DNA from 2 places in the Bacillus sp. JZ109 genome. Region 1 is predicted to be linked to the other one. Evidence: predicted binding sites of a transcription regulator. Region 1 holds the regulator's gene; the other holds the start of a gene.

What was found. Region 1 encodes LexA, which represses DNA repair genes until DNA is damaged. Its sites were predicted from a motif close to CGAACATATGTTCG; they were not measured.
Region 2: a site for LexA is predicted at 2,044-2,057, ahead of dinB (damage-inducible protein DinB). Genes of this name have one in related genera too.

The regions. Positions count from the first base shown of each region.
Region 1 is NZ_CP096388.1:2,214,774-2,226,754, reverse strand. It holds gene M1D94_RS11770 (DUF4166 domain-containing protein) at 1-277, shown strand, start outside; gene M1D94_RS11765 (YndJ family protein) at 274-1,914, shown strand; gene M1D94_RS11760 (hypothetical protein) at 2,004-2,318, shown strand; gene pghL (gamma-polyglutamate hydrolase PghL) at 2,542-3,300, shown strand; gene M1D94_RS11750 (YndM family protein) at 3,327-3,776, opposite strand; gene fosM (FosM family fosfomycin resistance protein) at 3,985-4,419, shown strand; partial or broken gene M1D94_RS11740 (hypothetical protein) at 4,328-4,586, shown strand; gene lexA (transcriptional repressor LexA) at 4,957-5,574, opposite strand; gene yneA (cell division suppressor protein YneA) at 5,724-6,041, shown strand; gene M1D94_RS11725 (YneB family resolvase-like protein) at 6,060-6,713, shown strand; gene M1D94_RS11720 (DUF896 domain-containing protein) at 6,777-7,010, shown strand; gene tkt (transketolase) at 7,179-9,182, shown strand; gene sirA (sporulation inhibitor of replication protein SirA) at 9,335-9,781, shown strand; gene M1D94_RS11705 (YneF family protein) at 9,867-10,085, shown strand; gene ynzD (aspartyl-phosphate phosphatase YnzD) at 10,159-10,332, opposite strand; gene ccdA (cytochrome c-type biogenesis protein CcdA) at 10,552-11,259, shown strand; gene M1D94_RS11690 (response regulator) at 11,348-11,710, shown strand; gene M1D94_RS11685 (CcdC family protein) at 11,789-11,981, shown strand, end outside.
Region 2 is NZ_CP096388.1:3,452,550-3,464,530, reverse strand. It holds gene M1D94_RS18215 (amino acid permease) at 1-1,312, opposite strand, end outside; gene dinB (damage-inducible protein DinB) at 1,484-2,002, opposite strand; gene M1D94_RS18205 (MarR family transcriptional regulator) at 2,171-2,629, shown strand; gene M1D94_RS18200 (MMPL family transporter) at 2,626-5,283, shown strand; gene M1D94_RS18195 (TetR family transcriptional regulator) at 5,422-6,024, shown strand; gene M1D94_RS18190 (SDR family oxidoreductase) at 6,045-6,785, shown strand; gene M1D94_RS18185 (nitroreductase family protein) at 6,823-7,452, opposite strand; gene M1D94_RS18180 (MarR family transcriptional regulator) at 7,468-7,962, opposite strand; gene M1D94_RS18175 (helix-turn-helix domain-containing protein) at 8,047-8,604, opposite strand; gene M1D94_RS18170 (AzlC family ABC transporter permease) at 8,723-9,448, shown strand; gene M1D94_RS18165 (AzlD domain-containing protein) at 9,445-9,768, shown strand; gene M1D94_RS18160 (hypothetical protein) at 9,759-9,932, shown strand; gene M1D94_RS18155 (MFS transporter) at 9,963-11,171, shown strand; gene M1D94_RS18150 (sulfite exporter TauE/SafE family protein) at 11,210-11,947, opposite strand.

The sequences.
Region 1 (11,981 bases):
ACTTGATTTCTTCGGCAAACCTCATCTGCTGTTGTCTGTTTTGACGTTCGAGGCATCTCTTGACGGCTCTCTTACGATCATATCGGGAAAGCAATGGCTATTAATATGCGGAAAAAGAATCCCGTTGCCGAAATGGCTGACCGGTACATCCGTAGTTTGCGAAACGTTTGATGAAAAAAAGAATTGTTTCACCATTGAAGTGCATGTGCAAAATACAATTCTTGGCACTCTTTTCTTTTATAAAGGAACGTTTCAGGAGGAAGAGAGAGAATCATGAAACGAAATGGCATAGTCAGTGCGCTTTGTTTTATAGGATTTCTTGCAGCGGAAGCACCGGATATTTCAGTGGCAGAGGCACTCGTTTTGTTATCCATTCTATTTTTTGTGCCGGGAATTTTCCCTTTTGTTTTTCGTCAATCGCCGGTTCGTGCTGCTCAGTTTATGGAATATGGGCTAATCCAGTGCTATCCGGTAGCCGCATTCTTTGCGGTGCTGGCTCTAGTGACGGAGGTTGGAGGTTTCGCGCTAATCTGGTGGATGTACACAGTTTTTATTGCATTGTATGCGATCCTCCGCCTTTGGGAAACAAAGATACATAGAATCGAAGAAACATCAGTTTTGTTCGGTCTTATTTATTTGGCGGGAGGAGGATTTTGTTTTTTTGCTTATGCTGCCCATTTGCAGATCATGCAATTTGGCCCTCTCATCATTTTGCTGACTGCTGTCCACTTTCACTATTCTGCTTTTCTGATCCCGATCTTCAACGGCTTACTCGGCAGAACCATTAGAAAACATCGAATGTTGTATAGTTGGATAACATGGGTGATTTTGCTTTCGCCCCTTCTTATCGCACTGGGCATCACATATTCAAAAACACTTGATGTCATTGCGGTTAGCATTTATATGGCGGCGATTTATCTTCATGCATTTTTGGTGTTCACGGCAGCTTTTCGCACCAAGACGGGGACATTTCTTATTCGGGTTTCTTCCGCTGTTTTAATGATAACGATTGCTTTCTCGATGATTTATTCATTTGGTGTATTTCGGCAAGAAGTTACATTGACCATCAATCAGATGATTTGGATTCACGGTTTTGTCAACGCGTTTGGTGTTATCTTGCCCGCTCTCATAGGGTGGAGAATAGAGGATCCGAAGTCTTTTGATGCAGACAGTGTAAAGACATTCAGCCGTATCTACGGAAAAAGAAAGATTGGAGAAGAATTTTTAGCTAGCATTCAAGCTGAAAATAACGCTCGGTACAGCGGACTTGTGGATGATATGGGCAGCCTGCGTTCAAAAGATTTTTCACCAGAAAAACTGGCGCCGCTCATTCTTTCGTTTTATGAACAAACCATCGAATACAATATTAAAGCAAAAGTAACATGGAGCACGTGGTTTCGGCCGCTTGCAATTGTTTACGAATGGTTCAGCAGAAGAATCGGTCAAATACATCTTTCGACGAATCCTGACTGGTATAGGATGTACAGCAAGATAAGAGGTGTTCATTCGAAAAAAGAAGGAAGGGAAAGAGTACGTGCCTGGATTAGAACAAATGAAAAAAACGAAACCATTTTTACCGCTCTTTATTCAGTGTATCGTTCAAATGGAGAGGGGTATATGAATATTTCTTTACCGCTTCCATTCAGTAGCATGACAGGTATTTTAAAACCATATCATCATCAGGAGAAGCTGGTTTTAACAAGCAGGCGGAGAAAAAGCAGAGCGGGGGATGAGGGGATTTATCTGCAAACAATAGCGGGAACTTGTCCGCTTCCTTTATCTGAAACCTTTCTGATAGAAGCTGCACATGACAACAAATTAACCGCTGTTCATCATATGTGGCTGTTTGGAATAAAATTTCTAACTGTTCATTACAGCATTACACATATTAACCAGCCTATTGAAAGAACCTAACACAAAGAAGAAGCTTCGTCTGCCAGTTGTAATAGATGCACTGTTTTAAAAAAATTCTGCGCCGCATCAAGACAGGAAAGGAAGGGTTTATGGTGTTTTATATCAGTTTATTTCTGATTCTTTGGCTGGCTGCGGGGTTTGCAGTGGGAATGAAACAAGTGTATGTCGATCAGCTGTTTGATAAAACTGTGATCGAAAGGCTGGAAAAAGAAGCGAATGATCATGGACACGCTGACCGGATGATCAAACAGCGCGCCCTTTATATTGCAGCAGTGACATTAAGCGGGTTTATTTCTGTTTATTATGAAATGAAAACAATCCCGCAAAGGCGAAACATAAGAAAAATTGAAAAAAACATCATGAAATTAAATCAAGCAAAAAAACGAAGAATGAAGAGAAAATAAAAATGCACAGGCCAAAGGGCAGGTGCATTTTTGTTTTGTATGGAAATGGGGGAGGTGGTGCCAGCTTACTTTTCATAAATTCAAAAATGAGAAGAACAGCGCCCGGGCTAATGGTATATAATATTGTGAATTTAACAAAAATTTAACAAGGAGGACAAGAGAATTCGTGCTAAAGCCTCAAAGAGACCTACATCCTGTTGATTTGGACTTAGAGGCGGAGTAGATGAAACCGGCCAAAGTATCCCTGCTCCGCCGTTTGCTCCATTCCTTGAAGCATGTTGATTGTAACATAGCCAAACGTTTTCCATCAACTATTAAAATTGTAAAATTATTGTTTATTTTTATGGTATTTACTCCGATTTCTTCAATTTATGCTGAAGATGTATATCAGAATTTTGAGGAATTAAAAAACAATGAAGATCCTTCTGATTACGACATTTTTACGAAAGAAACCGGAAGCCCTGTTCTTGTTTTAGCTATTCACGGAGGAGGTATTGAAGGCGGGACAAGTGAAGTAGCGAGAGAGCTCAGCAAAGAGTACTCGATGTATTTATTTGAAGGCTTAAAATCGACAGGAAACTCAGTCCTGCACATTACGAGCACGCACTTTGATGAACCTCGGGCCCTTAAAATGACGGGAAATCATGAATATGTCATTTCATTACACGGGTACGCAGAAGAAGATCAGCAGATCGAAGTCGGCGGTACAGATCGCGTAAGAGCGGCAGATTTAGTTGAGAAATTGCAGCATGCCGGTTTTCCTGCTGTATTGCTCAATACGGACCATCCGCATGCGGGCGTTAGTCCGAATAACATTGCAAATAAATCAAAAACAGGTTTAAGTATCCAGATAGAAATGAGCACAGGCTTTAGAAAGTCTTTGTTCGGCATCTTTTCTTTAAAAAGCAGAGCTGTTACTCAAAATGAGAGGTTTTATAAGTATACAGAAGTGATGTTCCGTTTTCTCAAAAATAGCTACTGAAAAATAGGAGGCGATAAGACAGCCTCCTATTCCTTATGTTTCTCTTTCGTTTCGGGAAATAGCTCGTCCGCGGCTTCCGTTTGATACTGCAACGTGTTATCTCTCGCTGACAGTTCATTTCGGAAATTTTCATCAAGCACATTTTTCAGTAAATACCGATGAAAAAAGTATTCAAAAACAGTAAGACAGGCAGCGGAAAGGAGAGCTGCTCCAAATGGTGAGAAATCGTTTCTTGTTTGGGTTAAAACAAATACCCAAAGAATAACGAATGAAAGGCCAAAGTCAGCCAATGAAGCTGTAATATTGTTTGTTCTGGGTAAGACGAGCATGTCACCAGAAAGATAGGAAACAAAACCTAAGAAAAGTGCAATAAACATCACACTTAAAAAGGATGCGTGATAGACTCTGTCCAAAATCACATATAAAAGGGCGAGAGTGAAAGCAATCTTTGAAGCAAGCGCAATGATATGTTTCATTTGACCACCTAAATTGTTATTTTTTGAAGAAAATTCTTGGGCGTAAACAAATGATAAATAATGCAATTCAAAACCATTCATAATGGTCATGTTACTATTTTAAACAGTCCGTTTTTGTTTACACTGGTATTTTTTTTCAGCAGTATGAAACTTTCTTATGAAAAAAGACGTATATGTGGATGATCAGCTTTCAAGGGGGGAATGATTTGTGGAGATAAAAGGAATCAATCACTTGTTATTTTCAGTTTCGCATTTGGATACATCGATTGATTTTTATCAAAAAGTGTTTGATGCAAAGCTTTTGGTAAAGGGAAGAACAACTGCATATTTTGACATGAACGGCATCTGGCTAGCGCTTAATGAAGAACCAGACATCCCGAGAAATGACATTAAGCTTTCTTATACCCATATTGCTTTTACAATTGAAGATCATGAATTTGAGGAGGTATCAGCTAAATTAAAAAGACTTCATGTCAATATTCTGCCTGGCAGAGAACGAGATGAACGCGATCGAAAATCAATTTATTTTACCGACCCTGACGGCCACAAATTTGAATTTCATACCGGAACACTTCAAGACAAGCTTCGATATTACAAACAAGAAAAAACCCATATGCACTTTTATGATGAAACGGCCTTTTGATATCACACACCATATTTCATATAAGGTTAAATTTAAAGAAGGGTGTTGGTGGAGACTTTATGTTTGGGGAAGGTTTCTACCCGATTAGTTCAACGATGCCATATCTTTTGAACTGCACAAGTGATTCGGTGAAGGAGAATTTGAAATACATATTACATTTTATATGAAGAAAGCGAGCTGTTTTAACAGAGTGTTGAACTACCTAAACTATGTACTAAATTTTCAGTTATATCAATTGCCTCGCCCTTTAATAAATATAAAACCGCATCCTTCCACGACCTAAAAATGAAACGTTTTTAAGAAGATAGCGTCTAATATTCTAAACGTTCATATTTTGAATAAAAGTTTCCTGAAGGAAAGAAAATTTCTTGACTTCAACAATTGTTTGGTGGATAATTATGGTGTAAACATGATGTTCTTTTTCCTCCTATTCAGGCTCGCACCCAAAAGTCAGGGCGAGCCTGCTTTTTTTGAACAACAAACCCCCTCTCCGTAAAGGAAAAGGGGGTTATTTCATGCATCTGATAGATCAATAGATTAATGGACGGTTCTGAACACGCCAATCACTTTCCCTAGAATGCTGACATTCTGCAAAATGATAGGTTCCATCGTTGGGTTCTCAGGCTGCAAGCGAATGTGTGTATCCTCTTTATAGAATCGTTTTACAGTTGCTTCATCATCTTCTGTCATCGCAACTACAATTTCCCCATTGTTCGCTGTGTTTTGCTGTTTAACGATGACATAGTCCTTATCGAGAATACCAGCATCTATCATACTGTCTCCCATAATCTCCAGCATAAATACATGCTCGTCTGGAGGAACCATGCGGTCAGGGAGCGGAAAATATTCTTCAATATTTTCTACTGCTGTAATAGGAGATCCCGCCGTGACTTTCCCGATGACCGGTACATTAACGACCTGGCTTTGCGGAATGTCTACTTCTTCATCAAGAATTTCTATTGCTCTTGGTTTTGTCGGATCCCGTCTGATCAGCCCTTTTGTTTCCAAGCGGGCCAAATGGCCGTGGACAGTAGAGCTGGACGCAAGCCCGACAGCCTCTCCGATCTCTCTCACGGAAGGCGGATATCCTTTTGATTTAACCTCTGCTTTAATAAAACGGAGGATATCAAGTTGCCTTTTTGATAGCTTCGTCATTTTTCGCACCTCAAAACGTCGATTTTAAGAAGATTATAGCATGATTTTCCTTACAGTACAAACATAGGTTCGAAAAAACAATTGACAGAAACGTTTGTTCGTATATACTGAAATTATAAAAATGCGAACAAACATTCCTGTTGGAGGTTATGATCATGAGTAAAGAATCTATTATTTTTGTCGGTCTGTTCACAGTGATTTTGAGCGCGGTTATCCTTATGCTGTCATATACAAGCAGCGGCCAAGAGCTTAATCAGTATGTTAAAATAGAAGTCCAGCAAGGCGACACACTCTGGTCAATTGCTGATCAGGTAGCCGATACAAAAAAGATAAACAAAAATGATTTTATTGAATGGGTAGCTGATAAAAATCAACTTCAAACCTCTGATATCCAGCCGGGTGATGAGTTAGTGATCCCATTGAAAAAGAAGCATCAGGATGCATATGAATTAGCAACTGTAAGATAGAGAGGAAAGAGAGATAAAATGAAAGCACTCATTTATGCCCGTGTAAGCACAAATAAAGAACAGCAGGAAACGTCATTAAAGCGGCAGGAGGAGGAGCTTACGGCCATTGCAGCGGAGAACGGCATGGAAGTGGTCAAAGTGATTTCAGAAAAAGCCAGCGGATATGAAATGGATCGGGATGGTGTATTTGAGCTGCTTGATGTGATTAAGAACGCTGGAATTGATGTCATTTTGGTTCAGGATGAGACTAGGCTCGGACGGGGAAACGCAAAAATCGCACTGCTTCATTGTATTTATAGAGAAGGTGTGAAAGTCTATACAACGGCTCATAGAGGTGAACTGGAGTTATCGGAGGCTGACTCAATGGTCTTGGAAATCGTCAGCATTGTGGAAGAGTATCAGCGAAAGATTCACAACATGAAAATCAGACGGGGAATGAAACGTGCAGTAAAAAACGGTTTTAAACCGCAAAAAAACTTAAAAAACCAACATGGGAACAGTGGAAAAGAAAAAATAGAGGTGCCAATCTCAGAGATCGTCCGCCTGAGAGCGAATAAACTGACGTTTGCTGAAATCGCGGCTACCCTAAGAGGGTTTGGCTATGATGTCTCTAAAGCAACCGTTCACCGGCGTTTTCAGGAATACATAGAGAATGAAGAGACAGCAGAGTGAATCAGTTGTAAAACTTTTTTTGATCTAGTACTATATAGACAAAATGCAATAAAGGAGTTTAACATGATTTCAAACGCGAAAATTGCCAGAATTAATGAACTTGCTGCCAAAGCTAAAGCTGGCGTTATTACAGAAGAAGAAAAAGCCGAACAGCAAAAGCTCCGTCAAGAGTACTTGAAAGGTTTTCGTTCTTCTATGAAGAACACGTTAAAAAGTGTGAAAATCATTGACCCAGAAGGCAATGATGTTACACCAGAAAAGCTAAAAAGAGAACAAAGAAATAACAAACTTCACTAATATAAGAGGAATACGGCAATATCGTATTCCTCTTTTGCATATACTATAATCAAAACTCTTATGTGACAAAATTCAACAAGTTTCTCTCAAATTTAAGCTGAAACAGTTGAGAAAAAGTCGTCAGACATTTATGATGTAAGGGTACAACACATAAGGAAGGGGATTTTTATGGATACAATTGAAAAGAAATCAGTTGCTACCATTCGCACACTGTCAATAGACGCTATTGAAAAAGCAAATTCTGGTCACCCAGGGATGCCGATGGGAGCCGCTCCAATGGCATACACGCTGTGGACAAAATTTATGAACGTAAGTCCGGCAAACCCTGGCTGGTTTAACCGTGACCGTTTTGTTTTATCTGCTGGACACGGGTCAGCACTATTATACAGCATGCTTCATTTAAGCGGGTTTGATCTTAGTATTGAAGATCTTAAGGGATTCCGCCAGTGGGGCAGCAAAACACCAGGACATCCGGAATTCGGACATACTGCCGGTGTTGATGCTACAACAGGTCCGCTTGGCCAAGGAATTGCCATGGCAGTCGGTATGGCAATTGCTGAACGCCATTTGGCGGAAACATATAACCGCGATTCATTTAACGTAGTCGATCATTATACATACAGTATTTGCGGTGATGGTGATTTAATGGAAGGTATTTCTTCTGAAGCCGCTTCACTCGCAGGCCATCTTCAGCTTGGCCGTCTGATCGTACTATACGATTCTAATGACATCTCTCTTGATGGAGACCTCGACCGTTCATTCTCTGAAAACGTGAAACAGCGTTTTGAAGCAATGAATTGGGAAGTTCTTTATGTTGAGGATGGAAACAATATTGAAGAATTAACAGCGGCTATCGAAAAAGCACGCCAAAATGAAAAGAAACCTACATTAATTGAAGTGAAAACGACAATCGGATTCGGTTCACCTAACCGTGCCGGTACATCCGGTGTTCACGGTGCACCGCTTGGTAAAGAAGAAAGCAAATTAACAAAAGAAGCTTACGCGTGGACATATGAAGAAGACTTCTACGTTCCGTCAGAAGTCTATGAGCATTTCGCTGCAGCTGTTAAAGAATCAGGTGAGAAAAAAGAACAAGAATGGAATGCTCAATTCGCTAAATATAAAGAAGTTTATCCTGAACTTGCTGAACAGCTTGAACTGGCAATCAAAGGAGAGCTTCCGAAGGACTGGGATCAAGAGGTTCCTGTGTATGAAAAAGGAAGCAGCCTGGCATCCCGTGCATCTTCCGGTGAAGTTCTCAACGGACTTGCGAAAAAAATTCCTTTCTTTGTCGGAGGTTCTGCTGACCTAGCGGGATCGAACAAAACGACTATTAAAAATGCCGGTGATTTTACAGCGGTTGATTACTCAGGCAAAAACTTCTGGTTTGGTGTACGTGAATTTGCGATGGGTGCAGCCTTAAACGGTATGGCGCTTCATGGCGGTCTTCGTGTATTCGGCGGAACTTTCTTTGTCTTCTCTGATTACCTGCGTCCTGCGATTCGCCTTGCAGCGTTAATGGGCCTTCCTGTGACATATGTCTTCACACATGACAGTATTGCGGTTGGTGAAGACGGTCCGACGCACGAGCCTGTTGAACAGCTTGCTTCACTCCGTGCGATGCCTAACCTTTCTTTGATCCGTCCAGCAGACGGCAATGAGACAGCAGCAGCATGGAAGCTTGCAGTGCAAAGCACTGACCACCCAACAGCGCTAGTGCTTACACGTCAAAACCTTCCTACCATCGATCAAACATCTGAAGAAGCATTGGCAGGAGTAGAAAAAGGTGCATATGTCGTTTCTAAATCTAAAAACGAAACACCTGACGCTCTTCTCATCGCTTCCGGATCAGAGGTAGGTCTTGCAATTGAAGCGCAGGCTGAATTGGCAAAAGAAAATATCGATGTTTCTGTTGTCAGCATGCCTTCAATGGACCGTTTTGAGAAACAATCTGATGAATACAAAAACGAAGTCCTTCCTGCAGATGTGAAAAAACGTCTTGCAATTGAAATGGGCTCATCATTTGGATGGGGCAAATACACGGGGCTTGAAGGTGACGTTCTCGGCATAGACCGATTCGGTGCATCTGCTCCTGGTGAAACCATCATTAACGAATACGGCTTCTCAGTTCCGAACGTAGTGAATCGAGTTAAGGCATTAATCAATAAGTAAGCTTTTGAAAGAGGATGAGTCAAATCATCCTCTTTTTCTTGTTTATCCGACAAAAATAGTATTGGCTGTTTAACAGTAATAGACAATTCTTTCTTTTCTTCTTTTGTATAATAGAGAGCAAATGAAATGCTGCTGGAAAAGGGGATGAAAAGATGGAACGTCACTACTATACGTACCTGATCAAAGAGGAATTTGCCAATCACTATTTCGGCCGGGAATCGGTTATGTTTGAGCTGTTTCAAGACTATCATTGGACAAGCCTTGAAAAGCAGCAGTATGAAATGACAGAGAAACAGATTCAATATATTACACAACCAATCCCGATTTTACATATGCATCAGCGGTTAAAAATGAATTTAAACAAGACGGATTACAGGCAGCTGGATTATATTTATAGAATAGCTTTGCCGAAAGCAAAAGGCCACGCGACGTTTATGATGAAGGAGCACATGATAGAAATTGTGGCTTCGGGAGATTACGAGGCAGAAACAATATTCTTTGAAGTGTTAAGAAAAGTAAGCCCTTGCTTTTTAGCAATGGATTTCAATTCGAAGCGTTACGGATGGCTAAATCCGGTGAAAGAAAGAAATTTTGTCTAAAACCGAAGAAAAAGAGATGTAAATGTTGTATAATAGCTTTTGGTTTAGTACACTTTAAACTAGACAACATGAAGGAGGAAATAAAATGACTTTATGGGTTGGCATCCTAGTGGGCGTTGTTGCATTGCTCATAGGTGTTGCACTCGGGTTTTTTATTGCTCGTAAATATATGATGAGCTACCTGAAAAAGAATCCGCCTATTAATGAACAAATGTTACGCATGATGATGATGCAAATGGGAATGAAACCTTCTCAGAAGAAAATCAATCAAATGATGAAAGCCATGAATAATCAAACGAAATAATACGTAAAGATTATGATATAGAGAAACATGGTTATAAAATAAAAAACCCTTATACGGGTTTTTTATTTTGCAATCATTCATCACCCGCTACTGCTCGAAGGCGCTGCTTTTGATATTGTATGAGAAGATGGTCAAGCTCCTGACTGAGCTCTATCGTAATATGAGATGTCATTCCGTTCGCCATGACAATTTGCAGCAGCTCTGCTCTTTTTTTTTCAATTTCTTTTAATAGATGCTCTCTAATCACAGGGATGTATCCTTTCATACATTAGATCTTCAAAGTGAATGTTTATATTATATCCATATTTATACTAATTTTCAAATGAGAAGGAGTATAATGTCTCAATGTCAAATTAAATTATATAAGTTTTTTCTGAAAATAGAAATCCTTCAAGTGAAAGTGTTAAAAAAATGAAATGATTTTGTCATAACTTGAAGGAATGTCAAATCATGAAGGGATGATGACATGGGAGACGTGAATTATTTTTTGACATTCGGTGCGGGGTTTTTATCCTTTATTTCGCCTTGCTGCCTGCCGCTTTACCCAGCTTTTTTGTCATATATTACAGGGGTCAGCATGGACGATGTAAAAACAGAAAAGCTGCTGCTGCAGAAAAGAAGCCTGTTTCATACTTTGTGTTTTTTGCTTGGCTTTTCAGTCATTTTTATTGCTTTAGGCTATGGAACATCTTTTATTGGCAGCCTGTTTAGGGATTATCACGATGCGATTCGGCAAATTGGCGCGTTGCTTATTATTTTGTTCGGTTTCATTACACTCGGTGTGTTTCGGCCTGAGGCTATGATGAAAGAGCGGAGAATCCATTTTAAGCATAAACCAAGCGGGTTTTTAGGGTCGGTCTTAATCGGAATGGCATTTGCAGCTGGATGGACACCATGTACCGGTCCGATATTAGGTGCTGTTATCACACTTGCAGGCACCAATCCGGGTTCAGCGGTGCCATACATGATGTTATATGTACTCGGTTTTGCGGTACCGTTTCTTTTATTGTCTTTTTTTATCACAAAGCTGAAGTGGATAAGGAAGAACCAGCTTTTCATTATGAAAGCTGGCGGCGTTTTGATGATTGTGATTGGTGTGCTGTTATTCTTTAATTGGATGAGCCTGATCATTATTTTGCTGTCAGATCTTTTTGGAGGCTTTACTGGTTTTTGACGGTAAATTACTTTCGTACTACTACTAATCCTTTTGTTTTTGGTACAATAAGACTATTATCTGTGGAAATCGATTGTTGGAGGGGAATATGACAAGAGTTTTAGTTGTAGACGACGCCAAGTTCATGAGAGTGAAAATCAGAGAGATCTTGGAAGATGCAAATTACATAATCGCAGGCGAAGCGGCGGACGGTGAACAAGCAGCGGACCTGTATAAAAAACTGCGACCGGACCTTGTGACAATGGATATTACAATGCCGGTGAAAAACGGCATAAAAGCGCTTCGTGATATCTTAACCTTTGATCCTAAAGCGAAGGTCATCATGTGCACCGCCATGCGCCAGCAAAGAATTGTAACGGAAGCAATTGAGCTGGGGGCAAAGGATTTTATTGTTAAGCCGTTTGAGGAAACAAAAGTGCTGGAAGCTGTAAGCCGCGTTATGGGACATTAAAGTCATTTCTTTTCAAAATGGTTTTTTTTATTGTTTTGGAGTATAGTATATAGTATCAACACTCCGAGAAACAAAGGAATGATAAGTATGATGATTATAGTTTCATCGATTATTGCTGTGTTAATGGCTGTAGCTGTGATGGTGGTCAGAATAAAGTCCTCTGACAAGCCTGTTTCACCAAAAAAAATCATTCTTCCGCCGATTTTTATGAGTACGGGAGCGTTAATGTTTTTATTTCCGGTATTTTGGGTAACTGGTGCAGAGTTTTTGG
Region 2 (11,981 bases), 1.2 Mb from region 1:
CAAATAAGGAAACACGAGTGTCCTGTGCCAGTGCCAGCACAACCAGAACAAACGCCAGGAACGCAAGAATCAGGTAATTTGTAAACGGATAAAGCGGAAGCTTAAACTTGTTTGTTTTCGCTAATTCAGGTCTTGTTTTGCGGTATTTCATATGGCAGATGACCGTAATCCCCCAAATGTAGATAAAGCATACGGTTGAAATGCTTGTGATCAGGGTGAATACGCCTTCTGGCATGATGTAGTTTAACGTAACACCGATTAAAATCACGATAGCCGAAAAGAATAAAGCATTTCTAGGCACTTTACGCTGAGTCAGTTTCGCCATTGACTCAGGTGCATTGTGATCTTTCGCCAGGGAATAGACCATACGGCTTGTACTGAATACAGCGCTGTTGCATGCTGAAGCAGCGGATGTCAACACAACAAAGTTGATAATACTTGCAGCCCCGACGATGCCAACAGCGACAAATACTTGTACGAATGGGCTTTCGCTGGGATTGATGACATCCCAAGGATAGATGCTCATAATCACGAGAAGAGCCCCGATATAAAAAAGCAGCACACGGACAGGGATATTGTTGATCGCCTTAGGGATTACTTTTTCAGGGTTTTCTGTTTCACCGGCTGTAAGCCCGACAAGCTCAATGCCGACAAAAGCAAACACAACCATCTGGAACGAGAGGATAAACCCATGCATGCCATTCGGGAACAGGCCTCCGTGGCTCCAGAGATTTGTGAAGCTGGACACTCCTGAGCTTGTGGAAAAGCCTTTGAAAATCATCACAAGGCCAATGACGATTAACGCCAAAATGGCAATGACTTTAATCAAAGCAAACCAAAATTCTAATTCTCCAAAAAGCTTGACTGTCGCCAGGTTCATAATCAGTAAAATAATAAGAGCGATTAAGCCAGGCACCCATTGCGGCACACCCGGGAGCCAATATTGAGTGTAGAGCCCGACTGCTGTCAGATCAGCCATCGCAATGGAAATCCAGCAGAACCAATATGTCCAGCCGGTGATAAATGCTGCCATATCGCCTAGGTAGTCTTGTACAAAATCCACAAAAGAGTGATAGTTCAAGTTTGATAACAGCAATTCACCCAGCGATCTCATAATTAAGAAGCAAATGATCCCTGTGATCATATAAGCAAATAAAATCGAAGGTCCGGCAAAATGAATCGATTTGCCCGAGCCGAGAAATAAGCCTGTCCCAATGGCTCCGCCGATGGCGATGAGCTGGATATGCCTGTTTTTCAAGCCTCTCTGCAACGTTTGCTGATTTATATTGTCTTTCGTCATGTCGTCTGTCACTTTATGTGTTCCTCCATTGAAAATTGTTTATTGAGTCAGCAATCTATTTTTAATGATTATTATAACACTAAAATTTCTATCTTTTTTACTAAAAAAGGATTGATGAAAAGAATTTTAATGTGATTTGGACTATTTCCCGAAAAAAGCGGCTCCATTTAGGGAGCCGCTTTTTTATGCTTTTTCAGTTTTTTTCATAAACAGGTAGAGCCCGTAATCTGTCGGTGCGGATGCGTAGCCTGCCTGCCGCAGCATTGCTGTGATATTGCCGCGGTGGTATGTCCCGTGATTGACAACGTGGGGAAGAAGTTCGGAAACAGTTGTTTTCATGATTCCGCTTGAGGGATTTTGAATCTGGAGTGGCTTATTGAGCTGTTCTTTTTGCTGTAAAAATAGTATATAGCGCTCGGATAACCTCAGAAAAAGGTCTTCCATTTCCTCTATTTCTTTAGCCTCTGTCTGTTCTTTAAGCTGTTCAGCTAAAGCCAAAGCATCGCTCAAGTTTTTGCCGGAAAACACTTCAATCCAGCCGAGATCAGAAAGATAAACATGAGACAATACATGGGATATTGACGGAAACACGCTTTGAATTTCTTGATGGTATACCTCTTTTGGAAGCTCTTTTAACCGGTTGAATATTTGTTGATTGGCCCAGACGTTATATTCATACAATTTGAATGCAAAATCTGACATGTTAAAATTCCCCCTTTCGTGTGTATAGCTTCTATTATACACGAACGTGCGTTCTTATGTAGAGTGCTCGTGAATAAAATTTGTTGACATATATAGTTTAGGGGAATAAACTAATTGACATTGAACATAAAGTTTAGCGGGGTAAACTATAATGAGGAGGGGAAGATATTGAATGAACAAAAGCTATGTCAGGCGATAAACCTGTTTGTGGAAGTCCTGCTTGAAGGGACAGAATTTGTGCATCGTGAAATCAATCAGGATGTCTTCAAGCATATCTCAAGGGAACAGGCAGACCTGTTGAAAATTTTAAAAGTCAAGGGCCCAACATCTCCCGGCAGCCTGGCCATGTACCAAAATGTACATAAAAGCGCGATCTCTAACAGACTGAAAAAGCTGCTCGAAAAGGGATTGGTTCAATGGGGCGACTGTCCGGAAAAAAGTGATAGGCGCTCTAAGCTTATTAACATTACACCCAGTGGTGAACACATACTAGAAGAATTAGATTCTGCCATCTTTAACGCGCTCAAACCGCTGATCGATGATATAGATGAGGAACACTTACATTCCATCATCGAGATATTCACCATTTTAAAAAGCAAATTTAAAGGAGGAGATTCTGCCGAATGAGAGCAATCATCAAATTCAAGTGGGCAATTGCAGCCATAGTATTAGCACTTACCGTCGTTTTGAGTTTGTTTTCTCCGAACTTAACGGAGCTGGCCAATCAAAAGGGGCAGGCCCAGCTTCCCGCTGATGCTGTTTCAGAAAGGGCAAACGCCATTTTAAAACAAGCGGGAGAAGAAAATAATTCGATCAGTGTTGTCTTTACATTAGACAACGCTTTAAAGAAAGAAACAGAGAATCAGCTCCGGATAATGATCGATAAAATCAAAAAGATCGACGGTGTAGAAGAGGTAACATCTCCTCTGTCAGCGGAAAAAGAAGTCAAAGACCAGTTGATGTCGAAAGACAAGAAAACCGTTCTCATGCCTGTCACGATTACAGGTTCTGATAAAAAGGCGGAAAAAATTGCGGACGAGATTTATCAAATCGTTCCTGATGATTTGACGGCATATATTACGGGAGCTTCCCTTATCAACCAGGATTTCGCTCACAGCTCAGAGGAAGGGCTTAAGAAAACGGAAGTGATCACAGTCTGCCTGATCATCGGTTTACTGTTGATCGTGTTCCGATCTGTTGTGACGCCTTTTATCCCGATTGTGGTTGTCGGTTTTTCTTATCTGATCAGTCAATCCATACTGGGCATCCTTGTATACAATGTTGATTTTCCAATCTCGACGTTTACGCAAACCTTCTTAGTCGCGATCCTGTTCGGCATTGGAACAGATTACTGCATACTGCTTCTTACACGATTCCGTGAAGAATTGGCAAACGGGCATGATAAAAAAGAAGCGGCGCTTATCGCTTACCGCACAGGGGGAAAAACCTTATTTATCAGCGGATTCGCGGTATTAATCGGATTTTCCGCCTTAGGATTTGCGAAGTTTGCGATTTTCCAATCCGCAGTAGGGGTAGCCGTCGGTGTGGGAATTTTAATGATCATCCTCTACACACTGCTGCCATTATTTATGGTGACGCTGGGTGAAAAATTATTCTGGCCTTCTAAGAAAGTGCTGTCACACAGTGATAACAAACTATGGGCGTTTCTCGGCAGACACTCCGTTGCGCGTCCGTTTCTGTTCATTGTCATCACGGTGGTGATTACGCTTCCGTTCATCTTGACCTATGATGACCAGATTTTATTCGACTCAACTGCGGAAATCAGCAGCGATTATAAATCTATAAAAGCTCTCGAGGTCATTAAGGATGGATTCGGGGAAGGAAAAGCGTTCCCGATCAATGTTGTCGTAAAAGGAGACAAAGATCTTACAACAGCTGATACAATTCCCTATCTAGGAAATATCAGCAAAGCGATCGAGAAAGTTGATCATGTTGACTCTGTGATGACCATTACGCAGCCGACTGGTGAAAAAATCAAAGATTTATATATTGATAACCAGCTAGGATCGGTTTCAGACGGGCTGGATAAGACGGTAAAAGGGATTGCCGATGTCCAAAGCGGATTAACGGATATAGAAAACGGACTGAATCAAATGGCAGGGCAAACCGGCTCGGCCTCAAATGGAGGGTCTGGCGGTTCACTGGGCGATGCGGCAGATGGCTTGGGCAAAATCAATCAGCAGCTGCAGCTCGTGAGCAAACAGATTTCCCAAACCGGCAATACCGCACAGACCGTGCAGCAGCTTACGGCAATCAGCGGACAGCTTGGCCAGATTCAAACCGGTCTTGAACAAGCGAACCAGCAGCTCTCAGGCCAGCAGGCACAAGCCGGAACGCTGACAGAAAGTCTGAAGAAGCTGTCCGAAGGCGTGAGGAGCGCAAATCAGGGCCTGACGAAAGTCTCTGACGGTATTACAGCTTCCAGTGATATGTTAGAGGACATGAGCAAAAGTCCAACTGTAAGAGATACAGGCATATTCATTCCTGATCAAGTAATGAAGGACAAAGACTTTAAGAAGTCAATTGACCAGTATTCCTTTGCAGACGGCAAAGGTGTTCAATTAAGTGTCGTTCTGGATTCAAATCCTTACTCAGAACAAGCTATTGCGACAATAAACCAAATCAAAAAAGCTGTCGCAAACGAAGTTGACGGCACTCCTTTGGAGGATGCACAGATCGTATACGGCGGGGTCACGAGTATGAATGCGGACTTAAAGGAGCTGTCCACAACGGACTTCTCCAGAACAATGGTGATTATGATTATAGGCCTGTTTATAGTGTTAACCATTTTGTTCCGCTCAATGATCATGCCGATTTATATGATCGCGTCATTGCTGCTGACGTACTATACGTCGATATCCATAACAGAATTAATTTTTGTAAACGGCTTAGGAAACGCGGGTGTCAGCTGGGCAGTGCCATTCTTCAGCTTTGTCATCTTGATCGCGTTAGGGGTAGATTATTCGATCTTCTTGCTGGATCGATTTAAGGAAGAGGTGCACCTTGGCATTGAGCAAGGTGTCGTCAGGTCAATGAGCAAAATGGGATCTGTCATTATTACAGCTGCCATTATATTGGCCGGTACGTTCGCGGCGATGATGCCTTCAGGTGTCAATACACTGATGCAGGTGGCAAGTGTTATCATCATCGGGCTCTTGCTTTACGGCCTTGTCATACTTCCGCTCTTCATCCCGGCAATCATTGCGACCTTTGGCGAAGGCAACTGGTGGCCGTTCGGCAGGAAGAAAACAAAAGAATAACCAAGAGAAGAGTGATGAATAGTTCATCACTCTTTTTTTTATGACAAATGACAAAAATAAATATTTGTCATTTGTTTGCGGTTTTGCTAAGATGTCCTCAAGGAGGTGTCTCATGCGGCCCTGAAAAGCCGCAGCACTATGAACAGATCTTCAGAAGGTGACGTGTTAACCAAAAAACAAATACTGATAGCGACAGAAGAAACACTAAGGCGTTTTGGTGTCGCCAAAACATCAATCACAGATGTAGCGAAAGCATTACATGTAAGCCATGGAACGATCTACCGCCATTTCAAAAGCAAAAAAGAGATTCTGGAAGCGGCGACTGAAATGTGGCTGAATGAAAAGATCAGCGAGCCTCTTACCGCTGTATATGAGGATTCTTCTCTAAAAGGTGCTGCGCATGTAAAAGCTTATATCAAGAAATTGTTTGATCTAAAGCGGTATTATGCTTCAGAAGATGAAGAATTATTTGCCATGTATGCGAAAGTAACGGGTGAATGCTCTGAGATGGTCAACAAAAGTATTGTTCATATGGTCAAGCAATTGAGTGTTCTTTTGAATGACTGTGACACGAAATCAAATGATCATGAGGAGCTGGCACGAGGCATTTTTTACGCTACAGAACGTTTTCACCATCCCGCTCATGCGTACGAGTGGAAAAAAGATACGATTGAAGAGGAATTTGAAAGTGTTTGGTCATTGCTTGAAAATGGTTTTTTAGCTTTCACGGAAAAATCGTAATCAATCGGAGAGTGACATACATGGAACAGGTAAAAGGAAAAACAGCGATTGTAACTGGAGCTTCAAGGGGAATCGGTCGTGCAATTGCCGAACAGCTGGCTGATCTCGGCATCAAAGTAGCAGTCAATTATTCAAGCAGCCCGGAAAAAGCGGAAGAGGTTGTGGAAGGCATCAAGAAAAAGGGCGGAGAAGCTGTAGCCATCCAAGCCGATCTCAGCCGGGTAGCCGGCGTCGAGTCGTTATTTACAAAAACCATCGAGGCCTTTGGAAAAGTAGATATTCTCATCAACAATGCGGGCGTCAATATTTATCAGCCAATCGAAAAAGTAACAGAGGAAGACTTCGACAAGCAGTTTAATCTCAATGTAAAAGGAACGTTTTTCGCCTGCCAGCAAGCGATGAAATACATGGAGGAGAAGGGGAGAATCATCAACTTCTCGACATCCGTCGTCGGTCAAATGTTTCCGACGTACAGCGTGTATGCGGGAACAAAAGGTGCTGTTGAGCAATTCACCCGCCAGCTTGCAAAAGAATTAGCAGTAAAGCAAATCACTATTAACGCGGTTGCGCCGGGGCCGGTGAACACTGAGCTGTTTACTGTAGGCAAAACCGAGCAGCAAATTGAAGGTTTGAAAAAGACCATCGCACTCGGCCGTATTGGTGAACCCGAAGATATTGCAAATGTCATCGAGTTCCTTGTAAGTGAAAAATCACAATGGATCACAGGCCAGACGATCCGCGTGAACGGCGGCTTTATTTAAAACAAAGAGCCCGGAAAATATTCCTGGGCTCTTTGTTTTATTTCCATTCTGCAATTGTATCAATCGGCAGACGGTAGGAAGCATAGCCTTCGTCTGCTGCTTTTCCGATAGAAAGAAGCATAACCGGTACATAACGTTCTTTATCTAATCCAAAGGTTTCCGCTATGTTTTCTTTATCGTATCCGCCGATCGGGTTTGTATCGTAGCCGTGTGCGCGTGCAGTCAGCATTAGCTGCATCGAAACGAGGCCTCCGTCAATCAGAATCGTTTCGCGGTTCACCTGTGCAGGAAGCTTTTCAAAATGAGCGGTCAGCGCAGCGATTTGTCTGTCTTTGACCTCCTGCGGCATGTAACCGAGTTCCACAGCTTTTGAATAGATTTCTTCTAAGTAGTCTGCATTGTTCATGTCTGCAAATACAGCAATGACAGCCGATGATGTTGTGACTTGTGTTTGGTTAAAGCTTGCAAGCGGTGCGAGCTTTTCTTTTCCTTCCGGGCTGTCAATGACGAGAAAACGCCATGGCTGCGCGTTAACAGAAGATGGCGCAGTTGTTGCTTCCTCTAAGATTTCTGTCATCTCTTCTTTAGTGATTTTTACTGTCGGATCATAGTTGCGAATGGAACGGCGTCCTTTCATAATCTCCATAAAATCATTTGTTTTGATCATGTTGATACACTCCTCTTATGCTTCAATATTGTCTATGTTGTTCCGCATGCGCGCCAGCACATCAATGAGCAGGCGGCGCTCTTCTGTACTTACATTTGCGAGCATTCCCTTCATGAAACGCTCCTTTTCTTTCTTAGAAGACTCGATTCGCTCTCTTCCCTGGTCTGTTAACCGAACAAGGGTGATGCGATTGTCCTCAGGCTTGCGCCGTCTTGATACCATGCCTTTGGCTTCCAGCTGTTTTAGGTGTCTAGTGACGGCTGCGCTGTCTATATTTACTTTCTTTTGAAGGTCGCTTTGACTGATCTCATCTGCATGATAAAGCAATGTCAGCAATTCCAAACGAGATTGGCTGATGCCCGTGCATGCCTCGAACTTCATGCCAATCACCTTGTTCACGCCTTGCAGCTGATATAAAATCTCGGCTTCCTCTGAACAAAATGATGCCAAAACCCATCCCTTCTTTCTTGTCAAAACTATTAATTGATATATCAATGATTGACACGTCAATTAATATACAACGAATGATTTCATCTTGCAAGCCATTTGCACATATGAAAAACCTCCCAGCGATTTAAGCTGAGAGGTTGTTTGTCACCCTTGCGGCTCAGGATAAAACATCAGCAGAAAAAAACTGGCCGTTTCTTCAGATGAATTGATGTAGCTGTGCGGGGTTGACCCTGTAAACTGCAAGGCGTCTCCGGAAGCGAGCATATGCTCCTGACCCTGCAGAATGACTGTTAATTCGCCTTCTTTAATTAAAATATATTCTTCTCCTAAATGTGTTTTTGCTTCATGTATACATCCAGGTTTCAGATCAACAACGTAAATTTCAAACTTTGTTTCAGGATTGTACGGGAAAAAAGGGTAGACGCTGTAGTTTTCTTCATTATCTGTAACAGGTTCGATATCCTGCAGGTTGATTTTTCTAACTTTTGGTTTGTCTTCTTTTAGAAATACAGAAAAGGATACTTGAAGCCCGTTTGCGATCTTCCATAGCGTGGTGACAGTCGGGGTTGATTTCCCTTTTTCGATTTGTCCGAGCATCGCTTTGCTGACACCCGTTAATTCAGAAACTTGATCAAGGGTCAGGTTTCTGTTTTTTCTAAGTTTGACTAGATTCATTGCGATAATGGCTTGGATATCATCCATACATGTATCTCCTTACGTCCATATTCGCTTTATTATAACATATGGAAGTCTGTTATCACATTCTATTGTCAGTTATAACGTACGTGTGTATAATATGTTAGACGAGGAGGAGAACAGAATGATATCTGAAAAAGAAATGACTCATGCAAAAACTGACGAGCCAACATTCCTGCAGGGATTTCAAGATTGTGTTCCGACGCTGGTCGGTTACATCAGTGTAGGCTTGGCTCTCGGAATCGTGGGGGTTGCGTCGCATTTAAGCGTAATGGAAATTGTGTTAATGTCAGGATTGGTTTTTGCAGGCGGCGCCCAGTTCATTATGTGTGCGTTGTTAGCGGCGAACAGCCCAATGTCAGCCATTATTCTGACAACGTTTATTGTGAATTTGCGGAATTTTCTACTAAGTGCCGCGCTTGCTCCTCATTTTTCAAAGTATTCACTGGCGAAAAATGTAGGGATCGGCATGATGGTAACAGATGAATCGTTCGGTGTTGCTTCAAATAAGATTGTTAAAAAAGAGCCGATTAACGACCGCTGGATGTTCGGTTTAAATCTTACTGCGTATGCATGCTGGGTGCTTTCCTGTGTGGCAGGTGCTGTTTTTGGCAAGTGGATTACCGATCCGGAATCGTTCGGACTTGATTTTGCGGTGACGGCTATGTTTTTAGCGCTGCTGGTTCTTCAACTGGAACATGTTGTGCCGGCGAAGCTTACACATTATGTATCTCTCATTATCTATATGGTGATTGCCATGGTTGTTTTTTCTTTCTTTATGCCGTCTCATCTTGCTGTCATCATATCAACGGTCATCGTAGCAACAATCGGGGTGGTGACTGATAAATGAGTGTCAATACATACATCTTGATGGTGATTATCGGCTGTGCGCTGGTCACGATGATTCCCCGCGTCATTCCCTTTTTAGTTGTTCGGAATATCACTTTGCCGGAGCCCGTGCTCAAGTGGCTATCCTATGTACCGGTGTGTATATTGACAGCACTTGTCGTAAAGGATTGTATGATTCAGTCAAATGATTCTCTTCAATTGAATTGGCCTGTAGCCGTCATCCTGATCCCGACTCTCTTGATTGCGATGAAAACGAAAAGTTTATCCATTACTGTGATCAGCGGTGTTCTTCTTATGGCGGGTTTGCGGTTATGGGCATAGAACAGAGCTATATCGGAACTCAAAAGATCAGGGCAGCAGATCCTGATCTTTTTGTGTCTTTCGTTCAAGCTTTAAGCGGCTTTCACAGACTGAAAGTTATGATACAATATACAAATGTTTTACAGCTTCAATCCATCGTTGGAGTTGACATCCATTTTATATAAGGGACTAGGTTGAAGGGAAGGTTTGATAACATGCTGCACAATCCAACTGGAAAAGAACGCTTGGCATTGGCGTTTCTGCTCGGCATGCTTGCTATATTGGGCCCGCTTAATATAGATATGTATTTGCCGAGTTTTCCTGAAATCGCGGATGATTTATCAGCAAGTGCTTCACTTGTACAGTTAAGTTTAACAGCCTGTCTGGTCGGGCTTACCATCGGCCAGCTGATTGTCGGGCCGGTCAGTGATGCGCAGGGAAGACGGAAACCGCTATTAATCTGTATATTTTTATTTGCATTATCTTCTCTGTTTTGTGCGCTATCGCCCAACATTACAACATTAGTGGCTGCGCGTTTTTTACAGGGGTTTACCGCTTCCGCAGGGCTTGTGCTGTCTCGGGCCATCGTTCGCGATGTATTTACCGGCAGAGAGCTTTCTAAATTTTTCTCGCTGTTAATGGTCATTACAGCTGTTGCGCCAATGGTTGCGCCTATGACAGGCGGTGCTATTTTGCTTTTGCCGTTTGCAACGTGGCATACGATTTTTCACGTGTTAATGATTATCGGATTTTTACTTGTTCTTCTGATTGCATTGAGATTAAAAGAAACGTTGCCGCCAGAAAAACGGATTCCAAGCTCAATCGGCACATCTGTTAAAACGATGGGCAGCCTGCTGAAGGATCGATCCTTTATGGGGTACGCGTTAACTGTCGGATTTATTCACGGGGGAAGCTTTGCTTATGTATCTGGTACACCATTTGTATACCAGGATATCTATGGGGTGTCTCCGCAAGTGTTTAGCATTCTTTTCGGCATTAACGGCCTGGCAATTATATCGGGCAGTTTTATTATCGGGCGCTTTGGCGGAATCATTCATGAAAAGAACTTGCTTCGCATGGCGGTCATTACGGCTATGATTGCGACTGCTGTGCTTTTGAGCATGACCATGATCCACGGCCCTCTTGCCACATTAGTCATATCCATTTTCATTTACATGATTACAATCGGCATGGTTCTGACCAGCACGTTTACGCTGGCCATGGAGAAGCAGGGGCATCGTGCCGGAAGTGCAAGTGCGCTGCTAGGAATGCTTCCGCTGCTCCTCGGTTCGATCGTGTCGCCGCTTGTGGGCATTAATGAGACAACAGCCATCCCGATGGGAGCGATCATGTTTGTGACAGCTGTCATCGGCTCGCTGGCGTTTTTTGGATTAACGAAAGAACGAGCAGAGCAGAACCAATAAATAAAAAACCTGACAATATGTCAGGTTTTTTTGTCTTATTAGAATAACAACAGCAGGCCCGCGATCGCCGGGGTCAAAAAGATGGCCGATTTCAGGACCACCTTTGGCATAAGGTTGGTGAATTTCGCGCCTACATAGGCACCGCACATTGTGCCGACCAGAACCTTGATCAGCAATACATAATCAACAAATCCTTCTGTGATATATCCGATGCCTCCTCCTACCGCGAGAGGGATGATTACAAGCATCGTCGTTCCGACAGAATGGCGGATGGACAGGTTCAGCATAATCATTAAACCGATTTGAATAAAAGGCGCTGACCCGATGCCGAATGTGCCGGAAAGAACGCCGGCTACAATTCCTAAGATGACCGCTCTCGTATATGTTGAAAGAGTACTTTGATTCACTTGTGCCTTCTCTTTTAAAAGAAACAATCTGATTAAAATGAGAATCGCTGATAAAAATAACATCCCAGCCGTCAAGTAATGAAGCAAATCAGCCGGAATGAAAGATGTCAGCTTGGCGCCGAAAAATGAGCCGACCGCAGCAAAGCAGCCGACTGTTAAGCCGATCTTCATTTGAATGTTCCCTTCACGATAGTGGCTGTACGCCCCTGATAAACTGGTGAAAGCCATCCCGGCGAGGGAAGTGCCTAAAGCCGTATGAATCGGGACGTGGAAGAGAAGAGTTAAAAGTGCAATAACAAAGCCTGCTCCCCCGGCACCAATAAAGCCTAAAATAATACCGAGAAGAAACATAACAAAAATGATGAGCATATTTTTTCCTCCATTGAAAAGATCAAATAAAATA